DNA from 3 places in the Arthrobacter sp. CMU6 genome. Region 1 is predicted to be linked to each of the others. Evidence: riboswitches for the same ligand, from Rfam matches in the RefSeq annotation. Region 1 holds a riboswitch; each other region holds the start of a gene.
The links. A riboswitch is a leader RNA that binds a small molecule or an ion and turns the genes downstream of it on or off. The one in region 1 is predicted to bind S-adenosylmethionine.
Positions count from the first base shown of each region.

Region 2: another riboswitch for S-adenosylmethionine. It lies ahead of AC5RWD_RS05860 (DUF1737 domain-containing protein); the one in region 1 lies ahead of AC5RWD_RS01925 (aminotransferase class V-fold PLP-dependent enzyme).
Region 3: another riboswitch for S-adenosylmethionine. It lies ahead of AC5RWD_RS07080 (bifunctional o-acetylhomoserine/o-acetylserine sulfhydrylase); the one in region 1 lies ahead of AC5RWD_RS01925 (aminotransferase class V-fold PLP-dependent enzyme).

Region 1 is NZ_JBNHFL010000002.1:113,335-122,816, reverse strand. It holds gene AC5RWD_RS01945 (DoxX family protein) at 1-290, shown strand, start outside; gene aroA (3-phosphoshikimate 1-carboxyvinyltransferase) at 312-1,703, shown strand; gene rsgA (ribosome small subunit-dependent GTPase A) at 1,687-2,802, shown strand; gene hisN (histidinol-phosphatase) at 2,869-3,681, shown strand; SAM riboswitch class IV at 3,861-3,974, shown strand; gene AC5RWD_RS01925 (aminotransferase class V-fold PLP-dependent enzyme) at 4,009-5,415, shown strand; gene AC5RWD_RS01920 (class I SAM-dependent methyltransferase) at 5,536-6,315, shown strand; gene AC5RWD_RS01915 (metal-dependent transcriptional regulator) at 6,326-7,039, shown strand; gene AC5RWD_RS01910 (fluoride efflux transporter FluC) at 7,058-7,501, shown strand; gene AC5RWD_RS01905 (fluoride efflux transporter FluC) at 7,498-7,863, shown strand; gene AC5RWD_RS01900 (MFS transporter) at 7,850-9,238, opposite strand; gene AC5RWD_RS01895 (hypothetical protein) at 9,261-9,482, shown strand, end outside.
Region 2 is NZ_JBNHFL010000006.1:48,899-58,380, reverse strand. It holds gene AC5RWD_RS05875 (PLP-dependent cysteine synthase family protein) at 1-505, opposite strand, end outside; gene AC5RWD_RS05870 (aromatic amino acid ammonia-lyase) at 502-2,130, opposite strand; gene AC5RWD_RS05865 (NtaA/DmoA family FMN-dependent monooxygenase) at 2,165-3,460, opposite strand; SAM riboswitch class IV at 3,668-3,782, shown strand; gene AC5RWD_RS05860 (DUF1737 domain-containing protein) at 3,796-4,104, shown strand; gene AC5RWD_RS05855 (rhodanese-like domain-containing protein) at 4,101-4,520, shown strand; gene AC5RWD_RS05850 (O-succinylhomoserine sulfhydrylase) at 4,522-5,730, shown strand; gene AC5RWD_RS05845 (YegP family protein) at 6,049-6,423, shown strand; gene AC5RWD_RS05840 (DUF1905 domain-containing protein) at 6,462-6,761, opposite strand; gene AC5RWD_RS05835 (AMP-binding protein) at 6,836-9,379, shown strand; gene AC5RWD_RS05830 (aspartate/glutamate racemase family protein) at 9,367-9,482, opposite strand, start outside.
Region 3 is NZ_JBNHFL010000007.1:166,737-176,218, reverse strand. It holds gene mmsB (3-hydroxyisobutyrate dehydrogenase) at 1-484, opposite strand, end outside; gene AC5RWD_RS07100 (LysR family transcriptional regulator) at 540-1,472, shown strand; gene AC5RWD_RS07095 (alcohol dehydrogenase catalytic domain-containing protein) at 1,526-2,662, opposite strand; gene AC5RWD_RS07090 (MFS transporter) at 2,776-4,158, opposite strand; gene metX (homoserine O-acetyltransferase MetX) at 4,416-5,630, opposite strand; SAM riboswitch class IV at 5,643-5,758, opposite strand; gene AC5RWD_RS07080 (bifunctional o-acetylhomoserine/o-acetylserine sulfhydrylase) at 5,865-7,181, opposite strand; SAM riboswitch class IV at 7,224-7,340, opposite strand; gene AC5RWD_RS07075 (VOC family protein) at 7,468-8,106, shown strand; gene AC5RWD_RS07070 (CPBP family intramembrane glutamic endopeptidase) at 8,275-9,054, opposite strand; gene AC5RWD_RS07065 (histidine phosphatase family protein) at 9,166-9,482, shown strand, end outside.

The DNA.
Region 1 (9,482 bases):
CACTGAACGCCTTCGTTGAATGGCGCAGCGCCGACATCAGCACCAAGGAGGGCCGGGAAGCCCGCCGCAACCAGCTGCTCAAGAACATCACCCTCACCGGCGGTGTACTGCTCGCCGCGGTGGACACCGCCGGCAAGCCCGGCCTGGCCTGGCGTGCCGAGCACCTCGCTGCCGACGCGCGGAAGACCGCGAGCCACCTCGCCGCCGACGCACGCAAGACCACCGGCAAGAAACTGCACAGGGCCGACAAAGCAGTCCGCAAGGCTGTTGACCACGCGGTAGGGGTATAAGCAGGAATGACAGCATCACCCATGGGCGCGTCCGCTGAAAACCCCGGCGCGGCTCCGCACTGGCCTGCGCCGTTTGCGGAGCATCCGGTTGACGCCACGGTCCGCGTGCCGGGCTCAAAATCGCTGACCAACAGGTACCTGGTGCTCGCTGCCCTGGCCAGCGGGCCGTCCCGGCTCCGGGCACCGCTGCATTCCCGCGACTCGGCGCTGATGATCGCGGCCCTGCGCCAGCTGGGTGCGGACATCCGGGAGGTGCCGGGCGACGGCGCCTTCGGCCCGGACCTTGAGGTGACGCCAATTCCGGCCAACTCCGGCGGTGACGACGTCGCCGTCGACTGCGGCCTTGCGGGAACGGTCATGAGGTTTGTTCCGCCGCTGGCGGCCCTGCGCACCGGAGCCACCGTTTTCGACGGCGATCCGCACGCCAGGGAGCGTCCGATGGGGACCATCATCGAGGCGCTTGCGGGCCTCGGCGTAACCGTCGGCGGAGAGGACGGCGGAACGCCCGCTTCGCTGCCCTTCCGCGTTGAAGGAACGGGGCAGGTCCGCGGCGGGCACCTCGTCATTGACGCCAGCGCGTCCTCGCAGTTCGTCTCCGCCCTGCTCCTGGTGGGGGCGCGGTTCTCGGACGGCCTGCATCTGGAACATTCCGGCAGCACGGTGCCAAGCCTGGACCATATCAATATGACCGTCGCCGTGCTGCGCGGGGTGGGCGTGGTGGTGGATGACTCCACACCCAAGCACTGGATTGTCAGCCCCGGCCCAATCCGTGCGTTCGACCAGCGCATCGAACAGGACCTGTCCAACGCCGGCCCGTTCCTGGCCGCTGCCCTGGCCACAGGCGGTACGGTGCGGATTCCGGACTGGCCCGAACACACCACGCAGGTGGGCGACATGTGGCGTAGCATCCTCAGCGACATGGGGGCAGAAGTCACCCTGCAGGACGGCACCCTGACGGTAACCGGCGGCAGTGAAATCAAAGGCGCCGACTTCGCCGAAACCAGCGAACTGGCACCCACCGTAGCCGCACTGTGCGCACTGGCCTCCGGCCCTTCACGGCTGAGCGGCATTGCGCACCTCCGGGGACACGAGACGGACCGGCTCGCCGCTCTGGTCACGGAGATCAACCGTCTCGGCGGCGATGCCGAGGAAACCGTCGACGGCCTCATCATCCGGCCCGCGGAACTGCACGCGGGCGTCGTGCACAGCTATGCTGACCACCGGATGGCCACGGCCGGAGCGATCCTCGGCCTGGCGGTCAGGGGCGTGGAAGTGCAGGACATCGCCACGACGTCCAAGACCATGCCGGACTTCCCCAAGCTGTGGGCGGACATGCTCGGCCAGCGGATCGGCGCCGTTACAAACACGGCAGTGACCAACACTGCAGGGACCGCCGGTGGCACGCAGCACTGATTCCTGGGACGAATCCGACGTCCGGATCCGCCCGAACAAGAAGGGTTCCCGGCCCCGGACGAAGGACCGCCCCAGCCACGAGGACGCCGTCACCGGACGGATCATCACCGTTGACCGGGGACGTTACACAGCAGTCGTGGGCGAGGACTCCGGCCACGAGCGGACGGTCATCGCCGCCCGGGCCCGGGAACTCCGCCGCTCCCCCGTGGTGGCGGGCGACTTCGTGTCCCTCGTGGGCGACGTCTCCGGCGCGCCGGACACTCTCGCCCGGCTCGTGAAAATCCAGGACCGCAAGACCCTGCTGCGCCGCAGCGCCGACGACACCGATCCGGTGGAGCGCGCTGTTGTTGCCAACGCGGACCAGTTGGTGGTGGTGGTCGCCGCCGCCAACCCGGAACCCCGTACCGGCTTCATCGACCGGGCACTGGTGGCAGCCTACGACGCCGGGATCGAACCGCTGCTGCTGGTCACCAAGGCGGACGTCAAAGATCCCACCGAACTGCTGGACAACTACCGCCACCTGGACTTTCCGGTCATCATCAGCCGCACTGCCGACTCGGAAGCATCGGGCATCGACGCACGGTCAGACGACGGCCTCTCCGCCCGGCTCGACGTTGCCGCCGTGTCCGAACTGCGCGCGCACCTGGACGGCAAGGTGACCGTGATGCTGGGCCATTCCGGCGTCGGAAAGTCCACCATGGTCAACGCGCTGACCGGGGCCGAACGCGCCACCGGCGGTGTCAATGCCGTCACGGGCCGGGGACGGCACACGTCGTCGTCGGCCCTTGCCCTCAAGCTCGCTGACGCCCCGGCCGGGAGCTGGATCATCGACACGCCTGGCATCCGTTCGTTCGGACTTGCCCACGTCGACCCGGACCGCATCCTGCGCTCCTTCCCCGACCTTGAGCCGGGCACCGAGGCCTGCGAACGCGGCTGCAAGCACGACGCCACCTCCGTCAACTGCGGCGTTGATGCATGGGTCGCGGCCGGTCACGCCGGCCCCACGGGAGCAGCCAGGCTCGCGTCCCTGCGCCGCCTGCTGGGCACCGACCCGCGCATGGAGGCCCAGGAAACCAAGGAGCTCGGCAGCGTCGGCTAGCCTTTCCCGGCGCAGCCCGGCAGCTGCCTCCCCGCCCGGCGGGGCCTTTGAGGGTAGTTTGGAACCATGACCCAACCCGCTTCAACGTACAACGATGACCTGCGTCTGGCCCATGTGCTGGCCGATTCCGTGGACGACCAGACCATGAGCCGGTTCAAGGCGCTGGACCTCCAGATCGAGACGAAGCCTGATCTGACGCCGGTCACCGATGCGGACAAGGCCGCCGAGGAGTCCATCCGCGGCCAGCTGTCCCGCTCCCGTCCCCGCGACGCCGTGCTCGGTGAGGAGTTCGGAAGTTCCGGCCACGGTTCCCGCCGCTGGATCATCGACCCCATCGACGGCACCAAGAACTTTGTCCGCGGGGTGCCGGTCTGGGCCACGCTGATCGCCCTCGTCGACGAGGGCGAACCCGTCGTGGGCGTGGTCAGCGCCCCTGCGCTCGGCAAGCGCTGGTGGGCCGCCAAGGGCGCCGGCGCCTACTCGGGCCGTTCCCTGGCCGCCGCCACGAGGCTCAAGGTGTCCAACGTGTCCAGCCTCGCCGACGCCTCGCTGTCCTACTCCAGCCTCGGCGGCTGGAAGGACCGCGGAAACCTCGATGAGTTCCTCCAGCTCACCGAGGAGGTGTGGCGCACCCGCGCGTTCGGCGATTTCTGGTCGTACTGCATGGTGGCCGAAGGCGCGGTGGACATCGCCTGCGAACCGGAACTGAACCTGTACGACATGGCGGCACTGGTGCCGATCGTGACGGAAGCGGGCGGCCGTTTCACCTCCCTCGAAGGCACTGACGGCCCGTTCGGCGGCAACGCGCTGGCCACCAACTCGATCCTGCACTCGGAAGTCCTGAAGCGCCTGAACCCGCAACTGGACGATTTACTCTAGTTTCCCCACCCCTGCCCCGGCGCCTTAGCGCTGAACATTACGACGGCGGACGACCACTTTTGGTGGCGTCCGCCGTCGTTTATTCGGCCGAACGCCGGATATCCGGGCTGCGTAATATTTCGCTTAACATTCCTGATCGGCTTTTTCATCGCCGGTCCGGATGTCCTAGTCTCGTAACAGGTCACGAGTGCCAGCGCTAAACCCCGGTTAGCTGGCCGGCAACCCTCCATTCGCGGTGGGGTGCCCCGGGTGACGACCAGGCCGATCCGGAACGGACCCGGCAAGCGCGGATCCCTGTCACGCGGGGTCCTTTCTCAGTGAGGTCCCATGACAGCTGCAATCCTTTCTTCCACCACCGACGCCGGCGTGCTGGACGGCCGGTTCGCCGCCGCCGGCCGCCCCCTGGCCGCCGTCACCGGCGCGGAAATCCAGGCTCCGCTGATCCAGGGCGGCCACGTCCGCTACGCCAACCTCGATTACGGCGCCTCCGCGCCTGCTCTGTCAGTGGTTTCTGCGTACCTCAACGAGATCCTGCCGTACTACGCAAGCGTGCACCGCGGCGCCGGCTACGCCTCACAGATCAGCACCTCCGTGTACGAGAACTCGCGGAGCATCGTGCGGGAGTTCGTGGGCGGCCGCGCCGATGACGCCGTCATCTTCACCCGGAACACCACCGACTCCCTCAACCTCCTGGCCGGCTGCCTGCCCGTGGAGAACCACCACCACACCGGCGAAGTCCTGTACCTGGACATCGAGCACCACGCCAACCTGCTGCCGTGGCAGGGCGTGCCGCACCGCAGCGTGGTGGCCTCGGAAACCCTGGAAGCAACCATCAGCAGCCTGCGCGCCGAACTCGAGCACGGCGATGTCAGCCTCCTTGCGGTGACCGGCGCCTCCAACGTCACCGGCGAAATCCTTCCCATCCGCCGACTCGCCGCGCTGGCCCATGAATACGGCGCCCGAATCGTGGTGGACGCCGCGCAGCTCGCGCCGCACCGCCGCATCGACATCGCCGCGGACGACGTCGACTATCTCGCCTTCTCCGGCCACAAGCTCTACGCCCCCTTCGGGGCCGGCGTCCTGATCGGCCGCCCCGACTGGCTCGATGCCGGCACGCCCCACCTCGCCGGCGGCGGCGCGGTGAGCGAGGCCAGGCTCGACGGCGTCAGCTGGGCCACCGGCCCCGCCCGCCACGAGGGCGGCTCACCCAACGTGCTCGGCGCTGCCACCCTGGCCCGGGCAACCCAGGTCATCGCTGCCCTTGATCCGCAGCACTGGCACGCCCACGAAGCCGCCATCCGGTCCTTCCTCGTCGAGGGGCTGCGCAGGATCGACGGCGTCACCGTCCACCAGATCTTCGCCGACAGCGACCCGGACGACGCCATTGGCGTGGTCAACTTCTCCGTGGAGGGGTACGACGCCGGCCTGGTGGCCGCCTACCTGTCGGCCGAACACGGCGTGGGCCTGCGCGACGGCCGCTTCTGCGCGCACCCGCTGCTGAAGCGCCTCGGCCTCCCGTCGGGTTCGCTGCGCGCCAGCTTTGGCGTGGGATCCCGGCTCGAGGACGCCCAGCGGCTGCTCGCCGGCATTGAGGAGCTCCGCCGCTCCGGGCTCGGTTGGGACTACGTGGTGGACGCCGGGCGCTGGGTTCCGGCGAACGACACACGCACGTACCCCGAGTGGGCACCCAACACCCCCGGCACCGCCGGCGCCGCACCCTGCACGCAGGACTAATCGCCACCCCGGCCCCGGACGCCAACCCGAACTAGGACGCCACCCCGGCCTGCTACGGCAGCGGTCTCCGTACGGTAAATTCGAAAGGTAATTTTCGACGTCGGGCTAAGGAGACTGTGCGTGGCACGGGGCGGTCCCAAACTTCATCACGGGCGGCGGCAGGAGCTTGGGCAGAGCTTTCAGGACGGCGGCGAGCACTACCACCGCGTCCGTCCCGGGTACCCTGGCGATTCCGCTGACTGGCTCATTCCACCCGAGGCCCACACCGCTGCCGACCTCGGCGCAGGAACCGGTAAGTTCACGGCATTGCTGGTGGAACGCGGCCTGAGCGTCAGCGCGGTGGACCCTTCCGTGGACATGCTGGAACAGCTCAGCGGCTCCTACCCCGGGGTTCAAGCCCTGGAAGGGACCGCGGAGGAGACCGGGCTGCCCGGCGCGTCGTTCGATGTGGTCACCGTTGCGCAGGCGTGGCACTGGTGCGACCCCCTGCGGGCCAGCACGGAAATCTCCCGGATCCTCAGGCCCCACGGTGTGCTGGGCCTGATCTGGAACCAGCTGGACACATCAGTGCCGTGGGTCCACCGGCTGTCACGCATCATGCACGCCGGGGACGTGCACAAGCCGGATTTCCGCCCCAAAATCGGTCCGGAATTCACCTCCCTGGAAAGCCACCTGACCCGGTGGGAGGATCCTGTCACCCCGGACGACATCCTGGAACTGGCCAAGTCCCGCAGCTACTACCTCGCAGCCAATGACGCCACCCGAGCCAAGGTGACCGGAAACCTGACCTGGTACCTGCATGAACATCTGGGGCATGCCGAGGGCGAACTGCTGCAGCTCCCCTACCTCACCCAGACCTGGCGGGCTGTCCGGGCGGAACGCCCTAGTGGCAGCAGGTAGGCTTGAACCTGTGAAGACCAGTACGCCCTCCTCCTCGATCGAGGACTACGTTAAGGTCATCTATTCCTTCACGGAATGGCAGGACAAGCCCATCACGTCCACGCAGCTTGCACAGCGCCTCGGCGTGGCCAATTCCTCAGTCTCCGAAATGGTGCGCAAGCTCAAGGACCAGGGCCTGGTCCTCCACAAGCCGTACAGCGCCATCACCCTCACACCCCAGGGCGTCCGGCTTGCGCTCTCCATGGTCCGGCGGCACCGGCTCATTGAGACCTACCTGGTCAAGGACCTGGGATACAGCTGGGACGAAGTCCACGACGAGGCCGAACAGCTGGAACACGCGGTCTCGGACACGTTCATTGAGAGGCTGGCAGCCCGGCTGGGCAACCCGTCACGGGACCCGCACGGCGATCCCATCCCCACGGCTGACGGAACCGTCCGAATGCCGTCGGCCCACCGGATGATCGAACTCGACGACGGCCACACCGGCAGGATCACCCGGATCAGCGACGAGAACCCGGAACTGCTGCGCTACCTGGCCGCGGAAAGGATCAGCCTCGACGCCGACGTCGAGGTACGCGGCCGCAAGCCCTTCGGCGGTGCGCTCGTGGTCCGCATCGGTTCCCCCGGAACCAGCCGCGACGTTGACCTCGCCGACGAAGTGGCATCAGCGCTGTGGATCCAAAGCGACTCCGCGCATCCCGGCTGCCGCATGGCGGGCCTGTAGGCACAGGTGCGGGTTCCCGTGGCCGGCCGCACCGGCGCTGCTTCCAGGACGGGCTCCGGCTACGGGTGGCGCGTCTGGACTGCCGTGGCCACCGGCGGGCTGCTGGGCACGGAGCTCCGGTACGTGCTGGGTCTGCTGTTCCCGGACCAGCCGGGAGGCCTGCCGTGGGCTACGCTGGGCATCAACATCGTTGGCAGCTTTGTGCTGGCGGCCCTCACCACCATCTGGATCGCGCGGCCGCAGACCGCGTTCTGGCTCCGTGCGGCCATCGGGCCGGGCCTGCTGGGCTCTTTCACCACCTTTTCCGCCGTCGTGTTTTCCACCGACCGGCTGACCCGATCCGGGTTCCCCGGCTTGGCACTCCTCTACGTAGGACTCTCTGTCTTTTTGGGGCTGGCGGCAGCAGCAGCCGGCTGGCGGACCGGCAGGATGCTGAGCGCCGGGCGTGGGGTGCGTCCGTGACGGCGCTCCTCGTGGGCCTCTTCGGCATCGCCGGCGCCCTCCTTAGGTTCGCCGTGGACGGCTGGCTGGCCGGGTTCCCGTCGCCGCGGCGGCACTGGCCCTGGGCTACCCTGCTGGTCAACGTGGCCGGCTCGTTCGTGATCGGGCTGTCCGCGGGCCTCACCTCGGTGTTCGGCCCCGAATGGCACGCTGCCCTGGCCACCGGGTTCGCCGGCGGGCTGACCACCTTCAGTTCCTGGACCACTGCCACAGTGCGGTTGGCCAGTGAACGGCGCTACCTCGCCGCCGCCGCCAACATCCTCGCCAACCTGCTGCTGGGGCTGGCTGCGGCCGCGGCGGGAATCGCCGTCAGCGGCGGCTAGCTTTTTCGGGGTTGCGGATTCCGATGGCGGAGGACGCCGCCCCCAGTAACAGCAGCACGGCCGTGGCCAGCAGCGCGCGGTGCAGGCCCGGCGTCGACAGTTCGGGACCGACGATGAAGCCCGCAAACGCGATGCAGACCAGGCCGGCAATCCTCGAAACCGCATTGTTCACTGCGGAGCCCACGCCGGCCTGCTTCTCAGGCACGGATCCCAGGATGGCTGCCGTCAGGGGTGCCACCGTCATGGAGAGTCCGAGGCCGAAGACCAGCTGCCCGGGCAGGATCTGGGTCCAGTAGTTCAGTGTGCCGCCAACGGACAGCGTGAGCAGGAATCCGGCCGCGCACAGCACCGGCCCGGCGGTCATGAACCACCGCGGCCCGTACTTGCCGGCGAGGCCCCCGAAGAACGACGCCAACAGCATCAGGATCACCGTGGAGGGCAGCAGGGCCAGGCCGGCGGTGGTCGCCTTCATGCCGCCAATCTGCTGGATGTAGATGCCCAGTACAAAGAATCCCAGGGAAAAGCCGCCGTAGATCGCGGCGGTGGCGATGTTGCCCCAGCCAAAATTGCGCACCGTGAAAATGCTCAGGGGCAGGATCGGCGCGGCTGTCCGCGATTCATGGATGAGGAAAAGCACTGTGGCCACGAGGCCTGCGGCCATCGGCAACCAGACCTGCGGGCTTCCCCAGCCCGCGCTCCCCTGCTCGATCAGCGCGTAGACCGGTCCGCCAAGCGCAACGACGGCCAGGAGTGCCCCCGCTATGTCGATCCTGCCGGCAGAGCCCGGGGCAGCTTCCGCCTTCCGCAGCCTAACCAGGACGGGCCAGATGGCCGCGGCCGGCAGGACGTTAACGAAGAAGATGACCCGCCACGAGAGCAGATCCACCGAGATACCGCCGATCAAGGGGGCCACGATGGCCGCAGCACTGGTCCAAGCCGACCATTTGCCGATGGCCGCCCCTTGGGTGCCGCTGTCGAAGTGGCTGACGATCAACGCGAGCGAGCTGGGCACCAGCAGCGCTCCGGCCACCCCTTGGAGCGCCCGGCTGACCACCAGCATTTCGCCGGTCCAGGCTGCCCCGCAAAGGACGGAGGTGAGGGCAAACCCGCCCAGTCCCCACTGCAGAACACGCGCCCGTCCGAAGTGGTCTGAAAACGAGCCGGCCGCCAGAATGAGTGCACCCAGCGTCAGGAGGTAGGCGTCCACCACCCACTGCTGGATGCGGAGGCCGCCGCCGAGTTCCCTGCCGATTGCGGGCAGCGCCAGGCTGACGACGAAGCTGTCAAGGATCGCCATGAAGGACGCCACAATCGCGACCGCCAGTACCTGTCGCTGGAGGCGCGTGGGTGCAGTGGTCTGGCTGGCATCGCTCATGACTTACCGTATCGTGGAGTGGATGATCAGCAGACGTGATGCGGCAATTGCCCTGGATGTACCACTGGAAATGGCGCAGCGCCACGGGATTCCCAAGCTTCTGACCGAAGCCGAGCTGGGCGAACTGCTGGACAATCCCCCCGCCTGGCTCGTCCAGTCCCGCGCCAACCGCACAGGGAAAAGGCCGGTATGGGTGCATCTCGTCTGCGCGGTCTGTGGCTACGAGGAGGCCGCCCGCCCTAAG
Region 2 (9,482 bases), on a different contig from region 1:
CGAACTGCAGCGGACGCCAGGCACCGGGGATTTCGGCCGTGATCCGGGCCGCCACCGCCCGCGCGTTCTCCGGCGAATCCGAGGGCGCGCTCCAGTCGGTGAACACCACCCGTGCCCCGTACCGGTTGAGGGCCTCCAGCTTCTCCGAGGAAATGGAGTCACCCGTGACCACCACCACCGGGTGGCCGGTCAGCGCCCCGATCAGGGCGAGCCCGATTCCGGTGTTCCCGGAGGTGCTTTCCACGATGGTCCCGCCGGGCTGCAGCTCTCCGCTGCGCTCGGCCGCCCGGACCATGCTCAACGCGGTCCGGTCCTTGATGGAACCGCCGGGGTTCTCCGATTCGAGTTTGACGAAGACGGTGCTTCCCAGCCCGCGGCTCAGCACGTCCAGCGGCACTAGCGGAGTGTTGCCCACCCGTGCCAGCACCTCGTCGGCGTCCACGGCCGGGTCCAGTATGGGTACCACGTGCCTTGGCTGGCTGCCGCTTCCTGTCACAGTGGTCATGATTCTCCTCCCCCATCATCCGGGCTGGAGCCATTCGGCCCACCCGCGTCCGGTATCCGTAATTCGGGCAGCCCTGCCAGCAGCTCCCCCAGTGCAGCGCGCGCGCTGTCAACCAGCACCGCCGCCGGCAGCTGCCCGGCCAGCAGCTCCGACAGCCGCGCCACTACGGCGCCGGTGGCTGCTCCCAGCCGCCGGGTCTCCGCTTCCCGCAGATCCGTGTCCTGTGCCTCCGCCAACAGGTAGGAGGCCGTCAGCGCCTCGATGGTGAGGAGATTGGCCGCGGCCTCCACCGAGCGCTCCAGCTGCTGGAGGGCCAGCGGGGCAAGCGTGGAGTGGTCCTCGACGTCCGCGGACAGGGTGGGGGCGCCGAGGGTGGCTGGCGCCGCCAGGAACTTCAGCTCCGCCAGCAATCCCGCGGCCGAGTACCACAGCAGTCCCGGCAGGTCTTCGGACGCCAGCGGGGTGCCGGCCCGGGCCGCCTCGAGGTTGAGCTGCCGGATCAGGCGCTGCGGCGGATAGAGCTTGGCGATCCGCCGCTCGCTGCTGATTCCCACATGTGCGAGCCCCAGCCGCAGCGCCTCGAAGGCCAGGGCCAGCTGCATGGGCTGGAAGTTTCCGCCGGACACCATCCGGCCGGAGGCTATGTCCGTGAGGGGGTTATCGCCCCTGCCGTTGAGCTCCACCTCGAGCGCCCCGGCCAAGGCCGTCACTTGGCTCCGGAACGCACCATGGGTCTGCGGTGCGGCGCGGAAGGACAGGGCATCCTGGACAGATACCTGGCGCCGCGGATCCTCCAGCCAGCCGCCGCGCACCAGGCGCCGGACGTTGGCCGCCGAGACGCGCTGGCCGTCCACCGCCTTGGCAGACTGCACAGCCGGCGAGAACGGGCTGAGGTTCCCTCCGCCGTCGTACCTGGCAGTGGCCTCAAGTGACAGCGCCAGCGCGGTGTCCGCCAGATCGGCGAGCCACCGGAGGCGGCGGAGCTCCAGCGCCCCGGCGCCGATCGAATAGGAGTTGGCGCTGACCAGCGCCAGGGCCTCGCCCGGCGCCAGGACCAGCGGTTCCAGCCCGGCGGCGGTGAGCGCTTCCGCGCCGTCCTGCAGGCCGCCGTCGGGAGTCAGCGCCTGTCCCTCACCGATGGCGACGGCGGCAACGGCCGCCAGCTGGGTGAGGTCCGACGAGCCGACGGACCCGTCGCGCGGAACGGCCGGCACCACGTCCCTGTTGAGCAGCTCGGCGTAGAACCGGGCAGTCTCCGGACGCACGCCCGAGCCTCCGCGGGTGAACCCGATGAGCCTTGCCAGGATGAGGGCGCGCACTTCATCGCGGTCCAGCAGCGCGCCGACGCCGCTGTGGTGGTAGCGCACCACCTGCAGCTGGAAGTCAAGGATGGATTCCTGCTCCACGGCCGTGTCACGGCCGGAGCCGAGCAGGGTGTTCAGGCCGTAGACGCGGTGGCCGGAATCGATGGCCGCCTGCACCACCTCACGGGAGAGGCCCACGAGCTCGAGGGCTTCGGCGCTGAGGACCACCTCGACTCCGGGATCGGCGGCCGCTGCCGCCACGTCGTCGGCACGGATGTGGGCCGTGCCGATCAGGAAGGTGCCGTGCCGGAGGCCCGGCATCGGCCCGTCGTGCTCCCTGGCTCCTGTCATGGCGCTAAAAGTCCAGCAGGTTCCGGCGGAATCCGCCGTCGCCGTAGCTCGTCCGCAGCAGTCCCCGGCTCCGAAGCACCGGCGCCAGCCTGTCCAGCACGCCGTGGATGGTGGCCGGATCCACGAAGCCGGAGAAGAGGAACCCGTCGCCGCCCACTGCCGCCCCGGTTTCCTCGAGGTAGTCGGCGATTTCCTCCGCGGTGCCGATGATGCTGTCGCCGGCGCCGCCGCTGCGGGCCTGCAGGATTTGCCGCAGGGTGGAGCCCGGCGGCGCGGCCTTGGAGAAGTGCTCCAGCGTGCCCTGGTTGCTGTTGGTGCTGAGCTCCGGGAGTGGCTCGTCAAGGTCGAACTGCTTGAAGTCGATCACGGACAGATAGGAGATGGAGTTGAGCTGGCTGTCGATGTCCCGCTGCGTGAGCTCCCGGCGGGCAGCCCGCAGCTCCTCGGCTTCGGCCCGGGAACCGGTCACCGTGGGTTTGAGGACGAACAGGACCTTGACGTCGTCGGGGTTCCGGCCGGCCCCGGCAGCCTCGGCGCGGATGGAGTCCCGATACGCCTTCATGCCGTCCACGCCACGGGCAAGGGCTATGGCAACATCCGCGTTCGCACCGGCGAAGGCCTTGCCCCGCGGCGATGCCCCCGCCTGCACCAGCACCGGTTCCTCCGGCAGCGGCGCCGTGTTCAGCGGTCCCCGGACCTTGAAGAACTCCCCGTCGTGGTGGATCGGCCGGACCTTGGTGTGGTCAGCGAAGATGCCTGCCTGCGTGTCCTCAAGGATGGCGTCCGGTTCCCAGCTGCGCCAGAGCTTGCGCACAACGTCCACGAACTCCTCGGCCTTCTCGTAGCGGAGGTCGTGCTCGATCTGCTGGTCCAGCCCGTAGTTCTGCGCGGCGAGGTCGCTGCCCGAGGTCACCACGTTCCAGCCCAGCTGCCCGTTGGAGAAGTGCTGCAGCGTGGCCAGCAGCCGGGCGGCGGTGAACGGCGGATAGAAGGAGGCGCTGATGGTGGGAACAATACCGAGGTGCTCCGTGGCGGAGAGCAGGTACGGCACCAGGGCCAGCGGATCGTGCTTCGGCGCAAAGGACGCCTGCGCCAGCGAGACCTCCGCGCTGCCGCCATAGGTGTCGGGGACGGTGAGCGAATCCTCGATGATGAACAGGTCCAGCCCGGCCCGTTCGAACTCCCGGACCGCATGCTGGTAGGGGGCGGGCTTCTTCCAGTCATAACCGATTCCGTAGCCGGGCGTCCCCCAGCCCTGAACCCCGAAGCCATGGCCCACAAACCATCCAAAGTGCAGCATGGGAGTCACTGTATTCGCGGGCGAATCATTCACTGCAGCCTGGTTTCATCCGGCGTTACGGCGGGTCATCTCCCGTCATTATCCTCCCGGCCACCGGCTTTGTAACCGCAGCGCGTCGATTGCCCTGACCGGCAGTGTCCGGATGCGTTACGGAAGATGACGGCGGCGGCGGTGCGCACCGCCGCCGTCAGTGTTACGTTTTTGGGGAGTAATGAGTACCGGCATTAAGCCCTGACTGGCCGGTCGGCAACCCTCCTTCCACGGCGGGGTGCCTCAGGTGAATACTCGGCATATCGACCACTTCGAGCTGCAAGCGTGAGAAAAGGAGATCCGTCATGTCAGACGCCCCCACCGTTGCAACACTGCCGTCCCAGCAGGATAAACCTGAGGAAAAGCTGTCCTACCGCCTGGTCACGGGTCCGGACGACCGCGCATTCTGTGAGCGCATCTCGGCCGCCCTGGCCGAGGGATACGTCCTGCACGGCAGCCCTGCCGCAACCTTCAACGGCACCACTGTCATCGTGGCCCAGGCCCTCATCCTGCCTGCCGCCATCGCGTCCGCAGATGCTGCCGTCGCCACCGCCGTGGACCGGCTGGACTCCGACGACGACCTTAGCGAAGAAGCCTACGAGGGCCACGCATGAGCTACGCCGGAGACCTCACCCCGCAGGACGCGTGGGCCAGGCTCGAGCAGGGTGCCGTTCTGGTGGACGTGCGGACCGAGGGTGAATGGGCGCACATCGGCATCCCGGAAACCGCGTCCGCGAACGATCAGCGGAATGATCCGCTGTTCATCCAGTGGACCTTTCCCGGCGGCATTCCCAACCCCGACTTCATCGAGCAGCTGAAGCAGCAGGCGCCTGAGGACACCCGGGTGGAGCTGCTGTTCCTGTGCCGCTCCGGCCAGCGCTCCATCGCCGCGGCCATCGCCGCCACCCAGGCCGGTTTCACCGCCTACAACGTCCTCGAAGGCTTCGAGGGCGAACCCGACCGCTACGGTGAGCGCACCGTGAACGGCTGGAAGAACCGCGGCCTGCCGACGAACCTGGGAAAGAACTAAGTTGACCTTTAATCACGACGCCGCCGGCTGGAGCCCGGACACCCAGGCCGTCCGCGGCGGGCTTGACCGCACCAATTTCCAAGAGACCACCGAGCCTGTCTTCCTGAACTCCGGCTTTGTTTACGAGTCCGCCGCTGCCGCCGAACGCGCCTTCACCGGCGAGGATGAGCGCTTCGTCTACTCGCGCTACGGCAACCCGTCCGTGGCCACCTTCCAGGAACGGCTCCGGCTGCTGGAAGGCACGGAGGCATGCTTTGCGACGGCGTCCGGCATGTCCGCTGTGTTCACCGCCCTTGGCGCGCTGCTCGCGGCCGGGGACCGCGTGGTCGCCAGCCGTTCCCTGTTCGGCTCCTGCTTCGTGATCCTTAACGAAATCCTGCCGCGCTGGGGTGTGGAGACCGTGTTCGTGGACGGTCCGGACCTCGAGCAGTGGCGTGTGGCCCTCTCGGTGCCCACCACGGCCGTCTTCTTCGAATCCCCGTCCAACCCCATGCAGGAAATCGTGGACATCGCAGCGGTCAGCGAGCTCGCCCACGCCGCCGGCGCCAAGGTGGTGGCGGACAACGTCTTCGCCACCCCGCTGCTGCAGCGCTGCGGAGACCTGGGCGCCGACGTGGTGGTCTACTCCGGCACCAAGCACATCGACGGCCAGGGCCGGGTGATGGGCGGCGCCATCCTGGGCACCAAGGAATTCATCGACGGGCCGGTCAAGCAGCTCATGCGCCACACCGGCCCGGCGCTTTCCTCGTTCAACGCCTGGGTGCTCACCAAGGGCCTGGAGACCATGGCGCTCCGCGTGAACCACTCCTCCGCCACGGCGCTGCGCCTGGCCGAATGGCTGGAGACCCAGCCCGCCGTCAACTGGGTCAAGTACCCGCTGCTCAAATCGCACCCACAGTTCGAACTGGCGGCCAAGCAGATGAAGGCCGGCGGCACCGTCCTGACGCTGGAGCTTGCGACGACGGCAGGCCAGTCGGGCAAGGAAGCCGCCTTTGCGCTGCTGGACGCCCTGAAAATCATTGACATCTCCAACAACCTGGGCGACGCCAAATCCCTGATCACCCACCCCGCCACCACAACGCACCGGGCCATGGGGCCCGAAGGACGCGCCGCGATCGGACTGAGCGACGGGGTGGTGCGGCTGTCCGTGGGCCTGGAAGATGCGGATGACCTCATCGCGGACCTGGAGCAGGCTCTCAAGCAGATCTGAGTTTTTGCGGCCCTTCGTCGTCCGGCTATTACTTCCCATGGCGGGCTTTGAACGTGGGTTGTGCTGCGCGTCCGTTCGTTTCGGCTGTCCTTGAGAACGAGGCTGCGGCGCGGTTTAGTGGGTGGGCAGGCAGGGTTTACCCAGGGTTTACACGGATGGTCTTGTGAGGCTCCGTGCGCACTGGGCAGACTCGAATAACACCGATGAACCGATGAAACCCCTGTTGGTTCAGCACCACCCAAGGACAGACGCAGCGATGCGTTCGGGGCTGCGGCCGCGAAGACGCTGCGCGCAGCCTCCCTGACCGGAAGGACCGCCATGGCCGGAGTATTTGAAGTTTTTGTTGATGCAGAGTCCCAGTTCCGGTTCCGGCTGAAGGCCCCCAATGGAATCGTCCTCGCAATCTCCGCACCGTTCGAGGACAAGCGTGCGGCCGCGGCCGCAATCGCCGACGTACGCGAATGCGCCGGGACGGGGCTCATCACTGATCTCTCCCCGGCTGGACCCCAGGTCACGGCCCAGCCCGCGGAGCACCCGCGTGCGAAGCCGCAGGTACCTGCCCAGACGCCTTTGTCAGCACGGGCAGACCACCGAAGGCAGGGCTTCGGCACCAAGCGCACGGCGTCGGATGCCACCGGAACGCCGCTGCGCAGGCCAGCAGCGGCGCCTGCCCGCTGGACCGGGGCGGCCTAGCCGCCGTCGCCACATGGTGCCTTTGGGCTGACTGGCTCCTAGTTGCCGACGATCAGCCGGACCTCGACGTCGTCCCCCGCGGTTATGTGGGCCGCCATCCGCACGGCCTTCTTGACCGGCAGCAGGTACGAGCCGCTGCCGGCGTCCGGAAAGACCGAGGTCTGCCACTGATGGCCGGCGATGTGTGCCGTCACCTTCACCGAGCCGAACCCCTTGCGGTGACCCGCGGACTCCTCGTGGATCTCCTCCGAAATGTCCACCGGCAACGTAATGAAGTGCCAGGCGGCTTCGCCCGGGTAGAGCCACAGCTGCGCACGAAAGGCATAGGTCTCAGCCACGGACTGAGTATGGCACGCGTAACAGGAAGCCGGACGGTTTTACTTAGGTAAGCCTTAACTAATATCATCTTCCGGTGACCACGCAGCTTGATTTCGCGCGGGTGCCCTTCGCCGCCGATCTCGCAGGCCACGGGGACAGGCCCGCAATCCTCACCGACAATTTCACTCTCACCTACCGGGAACTCGCCGACAGGGTTGATGCCCTCGCGCTCCGGCTGGGCACCCAGCGCCGCCTGGTGGCATTGGCTGCGGCGAACGACGTCGAATCCCTGGTGGCCTACCTTGCCGCACTCGTCGGCGGCCACCCGCTGATCCTGCTTCCGGAGGACAAGCCGGCGGCGCTAGAGTCCCTGGTGGCCGCGTACGATCCAGACGTCGTGCTGCGTTCCGCCGACGGGCAGACGGTGCTCGAGGAACGCAGGGCGGGCACCCGGCATGAACTCCATCCGGACTTGGCGCTTCTGCTCAGCACATCCGGGTCCACCGGCTCGCCCAAGCTGGTGCGCCTGTCCGCCACCAATCTGCAGGCCAATGCGGAATCGATTGCCGAGTACCTGAACATCGGCCCGGCCGACCGCGCCGCAACCACGCTGCCGATGTCCTACTGCTACGGGCTGTCCGTGATCAACAGCCACCTGCTCCGGGGCGCGGGCCTGGTGCTCACCGACCTGTCCGTTGTTGACCCGTGCTTCTGGGAGCTTTTCCGCGCTGGCGGGGCAACGTCCTTCGCCGCGGTGCCATACACCTTCGAACTGCTCGAACGCGTGGGCTTTGCCGGGATGGACCTCCCCGGCCTGCGCTATGTGACCCAGGCCGGCGGCCGGCTCGCCCCCGAACGTGTGCAGAGCTACGCGGAACTCGGCCGGCGGAAGGGCTGGGAACTGTTCGTCATGTACGGCCAGACGGAGGCCACCGCCCGGATGGCCTACCTTCCGCCCGGGCTGGCCGCCGAGCACCCCGGTGCCATTGGCATCCCGGTGCCGGGCGGTGCCTTCCGCATTGACCCCGTTCCCGGCCTCGAGCACGGCGAACTCGTCTACACCGGACCCAATGTCATGCTCGGCTACGCGGAGACTGCGGAGGATCTCGGCGCCGGCCGCACGGTCCACGAACTCCGTACCGGAGATCTGGCCAGGAAGCACCCCGCCGGTGTCTTCGAGGTGGTGGGGCGGCGCAGCAGGTTCGTCAAGATCGTCGGCCTCCGGGTGGACCTCGGCCAGGTGGAGCGCATCCTGGCCGACCTCGGCGTTGAAGCGGCGAGCGCGGGCACCGACGAGGGCCTCGTCGTCGCGGTCGAGGGCAGCCACGACACGCAGCTGCTGGCCAAGGTCCTCGCGCAGGGCATCGGGCTACCGCGTGCGGCCCTGGAGCTGCACGCCGTCGAGCGTCTCCCCCGCCTGGGCACCGGCAAGGTGGACTACCCGGCCGTCCTTGCACTGTCACAGACTGCCATGCCACAACCGGAGCCGGCCGACTCCGGACCAGACAATGTGCACCGGATCTTCCGCGACACGCTCGAGCGCACGGACATCGGCGACGGCGACACGTTCGTCTCCCTCGGCGGCGATTCGCTGTCCTATGTGGCCACGTCCGTCCGGCTGGAGCAGCTGTTGGGGCATCTCCCCCCGGACTGGCATGTGACGCCGGTCCGCGACCTGGAGCAGCCCGCGGGGAGAAAACCTGCTAGGAAGATGCGCCGGTTCGTTGCCCCGCTCGAAACCAGCATCGTGCTCAGGGCCGTGGCCATCGTGCTCATCGTCAGCACCCACGTGGGGCTGATGAAATGGCCGGGAATGGCCCACGTACTTATGGCGGTCGCCGGGTACAACTTCGCCCGGTTCCAGCTCAGCGGGGAACGGCTTCCCCGGTTCCGGCGCCAACTCACCAGCCTGTCACGGGTGGCGGTGCCCAGTGTGGCCTTCATCGGGGTGGCCTACCTGATCACCGACCGGTACACGGTCGCCAACGTCCTGCTCCTCAACTCCGTGGTCGGTCCCGAAGCCGTGACCACGCAGTGGCATTTCTGGTTCATCGAAGTCCTGGTGTACATCCTCCTGGGCATGACCGCCCTGCTGGCCATACCCTGGGCGGACCGCGCGGAGCGTCGGTTCCCGCTGCTCTTTCCGCTAGCCCTCACTGGCCTCGCGCTGCTCTCGCGCTATGACATCGTTGATCCCGGCATCCCCCACCCGTCGCCGACCCTGTGGCTGTTTGCCCTGGGGTGGGCCATTGCCAGGACCCGGACATGGGTTCAGCGGGGTGCATTATCCGTCCTCGCGGTCCTCACGGTCCCCGGATGCTTCTTCGGGGATACACAGCGTGAGCTGACCCTTGTTGCCGGAATCCTGCTGCTCACCTGGCTGCCCACCGTCCCGGTGCCCAAGGGGCTGCAGCGGCTGGCGGTCCTGCTGGCCAGCGCTTCCCTCTACGCGTACCTCGTGCACTGGCTGGTCTACCCGCTGCTGGATACAATCAGCCCGGTGCTTGCCGTGGCAGCGTCCCTGGCAGCCGGGGTGGCTTACTGGGCACTGTGCACGCGGGTCATGGGCGTCTTTGGCCGGGGCGGCTGGCCTTCGCTCCGGGACAGAATCAAGCGGCGGACGGCTCACACCGCCTGAAGCTCGCGGGATGCCACGGCGGAGATGAGCATGGAGCCGGCGGCCATGACGGGGTCAATGACAGGTATCGCGAACCTGCGCCGCAGGACGTCCGCCATGCCAA
Region 3 (9,482 bases), on a different contig from region 1:
CGCCCTCCTCGCCGCCCACCATGAAGGTCAGGGTCCCGGCCTTGGCGCCGCTCATGCCGCCGGAGACCGGGGCGTCGACAAAGCGGAAGCCGGCGGCAGCAGCGGCGTCGTGCAGTTCCTGGGCGGATGCGATATCGATGGTGGAGGAGTCCACCAGCAGAGTGCGTGTGTCGGCATGGGCAAGGACGCCGTCGTTGCCAAGGTAGACCGCGCGGGCGTGCTCCCCCTTGGGCAGCATGGTGAACACTACGTCGGCGCCGTCGACGGCCTCGGCAATGCTTCCCACCGGCTTGACGCCGGCTTCCTCGGCCGCGGCGAGCGCCGCGGGGTTGAGGTCAAAACCGCGGACATTGTGCCCGGCCTTCACCAGGTTCGCGGTCATGTTGCCGCCCATGTTGCCGAGGCCGATCCAACCGATAACAGCCATGCGTAAGCTCCTTTGCTTCGGATCCGGCCGCCGGGACCGGAAGGTCTGTGTCCACAATCACACCCTGCTAGAGTGCAATCAAGGGGAAAAATCACAGACGGTATGTGCACTGATGCACACCGATGAAAGGCTTGCCGTGGACCTGAGGCGGCTTCCCAGCCCCGACGACCTGCTGATCCTGCTGACAGTGGCACGCCTGGGCAGGTTCAACGCGGTGGCGGAGACCCTGGGCACCACCCACACCACCATCTCCCGCCGGATCCTCGCCCTGGACAAGCAGCTGGGCGGACGCACCCTCGAACGCAGCCCGCACGGCTGGGAGCTGACCCAGCTCGGCACAGCCGCCGTGGAGGCGGCGGAGGCCATTGAGAACACCCTCGGCTCGCTCTCCGGCCTTATCAGCCAGGACCAGAGCGCCCTGTCCGGGCTCGTGCGCGTGGCAACGACGGACGGTGTCGGAGCCGTGTTCGTCACGCCTGCGCTGGTCCGGCTGCAGCAGCAGAACCCGCAGCTGAACATCGAGATGCTCAGCGCCACGCGGAAGGTCAGCCAGAACAGATCCGGCGTGGACCTGGAAATCGTGGTGGGCCGGACGGACGTCAGCAACGCCCAGACCATCTTCCTGAGCAACTACTACCTGCGCCTCTACGCCAGTGCCGGCTACGCCGCGGAGCACGGACTGCCGGAAACGCTCGACGACGTCGGGCAGCACGGCTTTGTCTCTTACGTTGAGTCCGCACTCCAGGTGGCGGAGTTGGGGCACCGCTGGTCCTCGCAGCTGCCGATGCCTACCTCGAGCTTCCAGGCCACGAGCGTGTTCGCCCAGCTGGAGGCCGTGCGGCAGGGCGCAGGCATCGGGCTGCTGCCGAACTTCATGGTGGCGGGGCAGCCGGACTTCGTTCCCGTGCTCGCCGACGACTTCGAGCGCCAGCTCCCCATCTGGGCGGTGGCGCGTCCGGAGTCCCTCCGCTCGGCCGCGGTGCAGGCGGTCATCGCGTCACTCAAGGAGGAAGTTAAGGCCCGGGCGGGGCTGCTGGCGGGCTGACGTGTCCCCCGCCAGGCTATGTCCCGTCATACCACTGCCAGGCCACGGCCCCGTCAGGCCTTGAACAGGCGCCGCACCACCTGCCCCGACGCCAGCGCATCCAGCCCCTCGTTGATCTCGGCGAGCGGCCTGGTGTCGGTGTGCAGCAGCTCCACGGGCAGCCTGCCCTCCCGCCAATAGCCCAGGTAGAGCGGGATGTCCCGGCCGGGAACGGCGTCGCCCATGTATGAACCGAGCAGGCGTTTGCCGGCTCCGGCGAACTGCAGCGCGGGAACCGTCAGCTCGGCTGACGGATGGGGCAGGCCGACCGAGACCACGGCGCCGCCCCGGGTCACATGCCCGAGGCACGCGGCAATCACTCCCGCCGAGCCGACCGCCTCGACGGCGACGTCGACCCCGTCGCCGGCGGCTTCCGCGATCAGCTTGGCCGCGTCCTCGGGCGTCCCCACGGCTGTGGCGCCGCAGTCGAGGGCGAGCTGGTGCTTGCCGGAATTGGGATCGATGGCGATCACGCTGCCGGCCCCGGCGAGGGAGGCAGCCATGACGCTGGAAAGGCCAACGGCCCCGAGGCCGAACACGGCCACCGACTGGCCGGCCGTGACAGCGGCGGTGTTGAGCACAGCGCCCATGCCGGTGAGCACGGCGCAACCGAACATCGCCGCGACGGTGTCCGGGACGTCGTCGTCAATCACCACCACCGATTCCCTGGCCACCACGGCGTAATCGGCGAAAGCCGAGACGCCCAGGTGGTGGTTGATCCGCTCCCCTGCCGGGGTCCGCAGCACCGCCTCGCCGTGGAGCAGGTCGCCGGATCCGTTGACCTCGGCCGCCCGGTGGCAGAGCGCGGGACGGCCGGACCGGCAGGCGCGGCAGTCCCCGCAGCTCGGCACGAACACCAGCACCACATGGTCGCCCACGGACACGTCGGAGACGCCGTCACCCACTAACACGACCCTCCCCACCGCCTCATGGCCCAGTGCCATGGGCAGGGGCCGGACGCGCGAACCGTCCACCACGGAAAGGTCTGAATGGCACAGGCTGGAGTACGTGATGGCAACACCCAGCTCGCCGGAGCGCGGCTCCGGCCGGTCCAGCTCCTGCACCACCAGGGGCCGGGCGTCCGTGTAGCTGGGCTTCTCCGACGCAGTGCCGGGGTTGGGGACGGCGGAGTAGAGGACTGCTGCTTTCATGGAAATCCTTGGTCTCGGTAAACGGGCAACTGCCCGGCCCCGCATGGGTGGCGGGTCCGGGCAGCTGTTGAATGCTCGTCATGGCCAGAGGTCAGGGCCTGGGTAAAGCCGGTCTACTTCTTGCCGGCGGCGAGCAGGTCGGCCGTGCCCTGGGCGTCGGCCGCGTCCACGTCGTGGAGCGAGATGCCGCGGGTTTCCTTCAGGAAGAACACCGCGACGGCGGTGATGACGCAGGCGATCAGCAGGTAGATGGCCACGGGAACGGAGGACTTGAAGGTGCCCAGGAGCGACGCGGCGATGATCGGGGCCAGCGAACCGGCAACGATGGAGGTCACCTGGTAGCCCAGCGAGACGCCGGAGTAGCGCATCCGGGTGGGGAACATTTCCGCCATGATCGCGGGCTGGCCGGCGTACATAAGTGCGTGGAACAGCAAGCCGATCATGATGGACGCCAGGATGATCACATCATTCTTGGTATCCATCATCGGGAAGGCGAAGAAGCCCCACGTGGCTCCCAGGATGGCACCGGCCATGTAGACGGGCTTGCGGCCGAAGCGGTCCGACAGCTTGCCGACCACCGGCACAGCGGCAAAGTGCACTGCGTGGGCGAGCAGGAGCAGCAGCAGGATCCGGCTCGTGTCGGCCTGGACCACCGTTTTCAGGTACGTGATGGAGAACGTCACCACGAGGTAGTAGAGGATGTTCTCGGCAAAGCGCAGGCCCATGGCAGTGAAAACGCCGCGCGGGTAGCGCTTGAAGACCTCGGCAACGCCGTAGCCCTTGTGCCCGGCCTCGACTTCCTTGCGGGCCTCGAGGAAGATCGGGGCGTCATTGACCTTGGTGCGGATGTAATAGCCGATCACGACGATCACCGCGGAGAGCCAGAACGCCACGCGCCAGCCCCAGCCAAGGAACGCTTCCTGGGTCAGGGTGGAGGACAGGATGAACAGCACGGCGGTGGCGAGCAGGTTGCCCATGGGCACGGCGGACTGCGGCCAGCTGGCCCAGAAGCCGCGGGACTTGCTGGGGCTGTGCTCTGCCACGAGGAGGACCGCGCCGCCCCATTCGCCGCCGACAGCGAAGCCCTGGGCGAACCGCAGGAAGACCAGGAGCGCGGGTGCCCAGTAGCCGATCTGCTGGAACGTCGGCAGGCAGCCCATCAGGAAGGTGGAGACGCCCACCAGGATGATGCTCAGCTGCAGCAGCTGCTTGCGGCCGAACTTGTCGCCGAAGTGGCCGAAGACGATGCCGCCGATCGGGCGGGCAACGAAGCCAACGGCGTAGGTGAGGAAGGCGGCGATGATGCCATCCAGCTCCGTGCCGGCATTGGGAAAGAATGTCTTGCCAAAGACCAGGGTGGCAGCCGAGGCGTACAGGAAGAACTCATACCACTCCACCACGGTGCCGGCCATGGACGCCGTGACGACTTTCTTCAGGCCTGAGGCCTTGATATCGGTTTCCTCTGTACGCCTTGCGGCGGAGCTTTCCGTACTCATTGCGAACTCCTTCGGCGTCTTCCTCGACACCACGGGGACCAGTCGGTGGCGAACGGGTGTGATGCGCACCACGAACGCCGGATTCAACGAGTATGGTCTGCCGAAGACGCAAGCTCAACGCCAAATAGTGCAGGGCACATCTGCATAAATGCACAGGGAGGAACCGGCATCGCCGCGCCACAGCAGGAAGACGGCCGCCGTGGAGGCACCGGCGTGGCCCCGGCCACGGTCGGGTTCCGGCCGAGCGGCGGCGCGCATCAATTGAGGAGGTGAGCCCTGAGCTGGGCGTTCAGCTGACCGATCTCCGTGAGGAACCCGTCGTGGCCGATCGGCGAATCGATCATGTGGACATCCACATTCCCCGGCAGGGCCTCGGCGAGTTCCAGCGACTGGGCGGGAAAGTACAGCCGGTCCGTCTCCACGGCGGCAACGAAGAAGTCTGCGGAGGCCCGCGCCAGGGCTTCCTTGAGTGTCCCCCGTCCCCGGGTGACGTCATGGCTCATGAGTGCTTCCGTGAGGGCGATGTAGCTGTTGGCGTCAAAGCGCCGGACCAGCTTGTTGCCCTGGTGGTCGAGGTAGCTCTCCACCTGGTACCGGCCGCGGCCCGCCAGGGCTTCGGCCTGCAACGGCTCTTCAGGGGTCTGGGCGTTCCTGCCGAACCGGAAATCCAGTTCGTAGGCAGACCGGTAGGTGATGTGCGCGATCCGCCGCGCGAGCGCCAGGCCCTCCGCGGGTTCGGGCCCGCCGTAATAGTCACCGCCGTTGAAATGGCGGTCCTGCCGGATGGCAAGGGTCTGCGCCTGGGCGAAGGCGATTTGTTCAGCCGTGCTCCTGGCGCCGACCGAGATGACACCGCAGCGGCGCACACGCTCCGGGAAGGTCACGGCCCATTCGAGGGCGCGGGCGCCGCCCATGGATCCGCCCACCACGGCGTGCCAGCTCGTGATGCCAAGCCGGTCGGCAAGCCTCGCCTCGGCGACGGTGGAGTCCCTGAGCGTCACCAGCGGAAAGCGTGAACCCCAGGGTTTGCCGTCCGGGGCGGTCGACGACGGTCCCGTGGACCCGTAACAGCCGCCCAGGATGTTGATGGAAATGACAAAGAACCTGTCAGTGTCCGCCGGCGCACCGGGCCCTGCGAGCTGTTCCCACCAGCCCTCCTCGTTTCCGGCACCCCGTGTGACGTGCGTGCTGCCGGTGAGGGCATGCTGAACGAGGATCGCGTTGGAACCGTCCGAGTTGAGCGTTCCCCAGGATTCGTAGGCCAGCGTCACGTCCGGCAGGAAGCCTCCGGCCTCCAGCTCCAGGCTGCCGATGTTGACATACCGGACTGTGCCATCCTCAGTGGTACCGCGGCCATCCTGACTCGTACGGCCGCCATCCTGATTTGTACCGCCGGGAACGGTGCCGTTCAAAGCAGTGCCGTGCGGAGCCCCGGCGGCCGGAAAGTCGGTGCTGCTGACAGAAATCGTCATGGGTAAACCTCTTCTACGCGCTTGCCCGCCGGCAGCTGTCCGGCAGGCCAGGTCTTCACCCGGGGCACCCCACCGCGGAAGGAGGGTTGCCGGCCAGCAAGCCGGGGCTGTCGCTGGCACTCATGACCTGTTGCCCAGTTTACGAAACAGGCGGACATCTTCGCGAAGAATGTGACGGCTGTGTGACTCCCGGCCCGCCGCCCGGGCCGGGAGTTCCACCCGCGGCACCGGAAATCAGGCGCCTTTCGCGGCGCGGAATCCGGCGTCGAGGTCGGCCAGGATGTCATCGATGTGTTCCAGGCCGACGGACAGCCGCACCAGGCCCGGGGCCACCCCAGCCACGCTCTGCTGCTCCGGCGTCAGCTGGCTGTGCGTGGTCGACGCCGGGTGGATGACGAGGGAGCGCACGTCACCGATGTTTGCCACGTGGGAGTGCAGCTCCAGGGCATCCACGAAGCGCTTGCCTGCCTCAGCCCCGCCGGCCACCGTAAAGGCCACCACCGCGCCGGTGCCCTTGGGCCCGTACTTCAGGCCGCGCTCATACCAGGGGCTGGACGGCAGCCCGGCGTAGGCTACGGACTCCACGTCGCTGCGGGCTTCCAGCCAGCCGGCCACCGCCACCGCATTGGCCACGTGGCGCTCCACCCGCAGGCTCAGCGTTTCCAGGCCCTGCGCAATGAGGAAGGCATTGAACGGGGACACCGCGGAACCCAGGTCGCGGAGCAGCTGGACCCGCGCCTTGAGGATGTAGGACAGGTTGGCTCCCAGGGCACCGTCCGCGCCGAGGTCGCGGGCGTAGACCAGGCCGTTGTAGGTGGGGTCCGGCGTGTTGAAGCCGGGAAAGCGCTCCGGGTCCTTGCCGAAGTCGAAGTTGCCCGAATCCACGATGACACCGGCAATGGCGGCACCATGCCCGCCCAGGTACTTGGTGGCCGAGTGCACCACGACGTCCGCGCCCCACTCGAGCGGCCTGATGAGGTACGGCGTGGACAGGGTGTTGTCCACGATGAGGGGAACGCCGGCCTCGTGCGCGGTCCGGGCAACGCCTTCGATGTCCAGGACGTCCTGCCGGGGGTTGGACACCACCTCGGCAAAGAAGAGCTTGGTGTTGGGCTGTACGGCGTCGCGCCACTGCTCAAGGTTGTCCGGGTCGGCCACGAACGTGACGGACACGCCGAACTTCTTCAGGGTGTGGGCAAGCAGGTTGTAGGTGCCGCCATAGAGGCTGGGGCTTGCCACCACGTGGTCGCCGGCCTCGGCGATGTTGAGGATGGCGTACGTTTCTGCGGCCTGGCCGGAGCTCAGGAGCAGCGCGGCGAGCCCTCCTTCCAGGCTGGCGATCCGCTGTTCAACGGCGTCCTGGGTCGGGTTGCCGATCCGGGTGTAGATGGGCGCGATCTCGGCGAGCGCGAAGCGGTCCGCCGCGCTTTCGGCGCTCGGGAGGACGAACGACGTCGTCTGGTAGATCGGCAACGACCGAGCACCGGTGGCATTGTCAGGCACCTGGCCGGCGTGGATCTGGCGGGTTTCGAACGACCATGCGTTGGACATGCAGGCTCCTCTGCTCAAGGGGCATGTGCTGGTCCCGGCACAGGCCCGCGCTTGCCGCCCGGCGGGCGCCGCGCAGCCAGGTCCTCACCCGGGGCACCCCGCCGCGGTGGAGGGTTGCCGGCCAGCGAGCCGGGGCTTTTTTCGCTGGCACTCATGACTGCGATCAGTGTAGGAACCGCACTGTTACGCGCACAGCTTTGTGACGAACTTCGTCAAAGTATGGACTTTTTTCCAAGTTAGGAGACCCTAAGCTGAGAGCCCCGTCACAAAGTGCCAAGATGAGGGCATGCGCATGGATCACGTCTCTTACGCCTGTGAACACGATGGCCTCGCGGCCACCACCGAACGTATCTCCTCTGCCCTCGGCGTCGAAGCCGTTAAGGGCGGAGTGCACCCCCGGTTTGGGACCCGGAACATGATTATTCCGCTGGCCGGCCACAAATACCTTGAGGTTGTTGAGGTCCTGAACCACCCGGCGTCGGACAAGGCGCCGTTCGGCCAGGCCGTCCGGGCCAGGTCCGCGGCGGGCGGCGGCTGGATGGGCTGGTGCGTCGAAGTGGACGACCTCGCCCCGTTCGAGGAGCGCCTTGGCCGCTCCGCCGTCAACGGCAACCGGAAGTTCCCCGACGGCCGGGAGCTGGTCTGGAAGCAGATCGGCATCCTGGGCCTGATCGCGGACCCGCAGGTTCCGTACATGCTCAAGTGGGAGGGCGATCCGGGACTGCACCCGTCCAACGCCTATGACAGCAATGTGAAGATGTCCAGCCTCACGATTGCGGGCTCTGCCGAGCGTGTGACCGAGTGGCTCGGCGAGCCCGTTGAACGGCCGCTTGAGGATGTCGCGGTGAACTGGGTGGCCCCGCACGGCACGCCGGGAATCCTCTCCGTCACGTTCGAAACCGCAGCGGGCGCCGTCACAATCTGACGCACTTCCTGCCCTTCACTTCGGCCGCCATCAGCGGGTGCCAACGACGCCACCCGCCGATGGCGGCCGAATCATTTTTAACGGCTGTACCCAGCCCCTCAGGATCACGAGAGCCTCAGGATCACCAGCCCCTCAGGATCACCAGCCCAGGACCTGGCCCCACGACGACTAGCCCAGCCCGACGGCCTTGCCGAACAGGCTGAAGCCCACGAACGCGACAATGTCCAGCAGGGCGTGCGCGATGACGAGCGGCATCACCCGGCGGGTTTTGGTGTAGACCCAGGCGAAGACCACGCCCATGATGGCGTTTCCAATGAAGGGCCCGAACCCCTGGTAGAGGTGGTAGCTGCCGCGGAGCATTGACGAGACAAAGATCGCCAGCGACGTGGACCAGCCGAACTTGGAGAACCGGTCCAGCAGGTAGCCCACCACGATGACTTCCTCCACGATCGCATGGCGCATGGCGGACAGGATCAGCACGGGCACCGTCCACCAGTAGGCGTCCAGGCCGCTGGGGATGATCGCCGTCGTGATGCCCAGGGCACGGCCGGCCGCGTACAGGCCCAGCGACGGGATGCCGATCAGGGCAGCCAGCCCGAGCCCCTGCAGCAGGTCCTTTCCGGGTCGGGCAAAGTTGAAGCCCAGCTTCTGGAACGCCGAACCGGCGTCATGGCCGGACCCGGAGTTCGCCCGTCTCTGGTCTGTCATGAAGTAGATCACCAGCAGGACGGGCACCAGGGCGAAAATGATGTCCAGCAGCTGGTAGGTCAGGTCGAAGTACTCGCGCGTGCTTTGTGACCTGTTCAGCGTGGACGTCCCCTGCGCCAGCGGTGCCCGGGTCATCTTGTCCAGCAGCTGCACCACGGAATAGACGGCGGACTGCCCCAGCGACAACCCCAGGACAATCCACACTTCAAACCGCAGCCGACGGCGGGAGGGAACCAACATGTTCCTATCTTGCCTCCACCTGCTGGTACTTTCCTGTCAGCTGCCGGTTCCTGCGTACTGTCAGCCTGCCGGTTCCTGTCCGGCCGCGGGCTGACCCTATGCTGGGGAACTATGAGCGCTCCCGGGAAAATCATCATGATCCGGCACGGCCAGTCGGCGGCCAACGCGGATACCTCCATCTACAACAGGGTGCCCGATTACCGGATTCCGCTGACGGAGCTCGGGCTGGAGCAGGCGAAGGCCGCCGGGGAGCGCATCCGCCGTGAGCTGGACGGACGGCAGGTGAGCGTCTACGTCTCTCCCTATCTCCGCGCCCACCAGACCCTCGAGGCACTGAACCTTGGCTCCCTGACGGAGCGGGTCATCGAGGAGCCGCGGCTGCGCGAGCAGGACTGGGCCAACTTCCAGATTTCGGGCGACATCGAGGA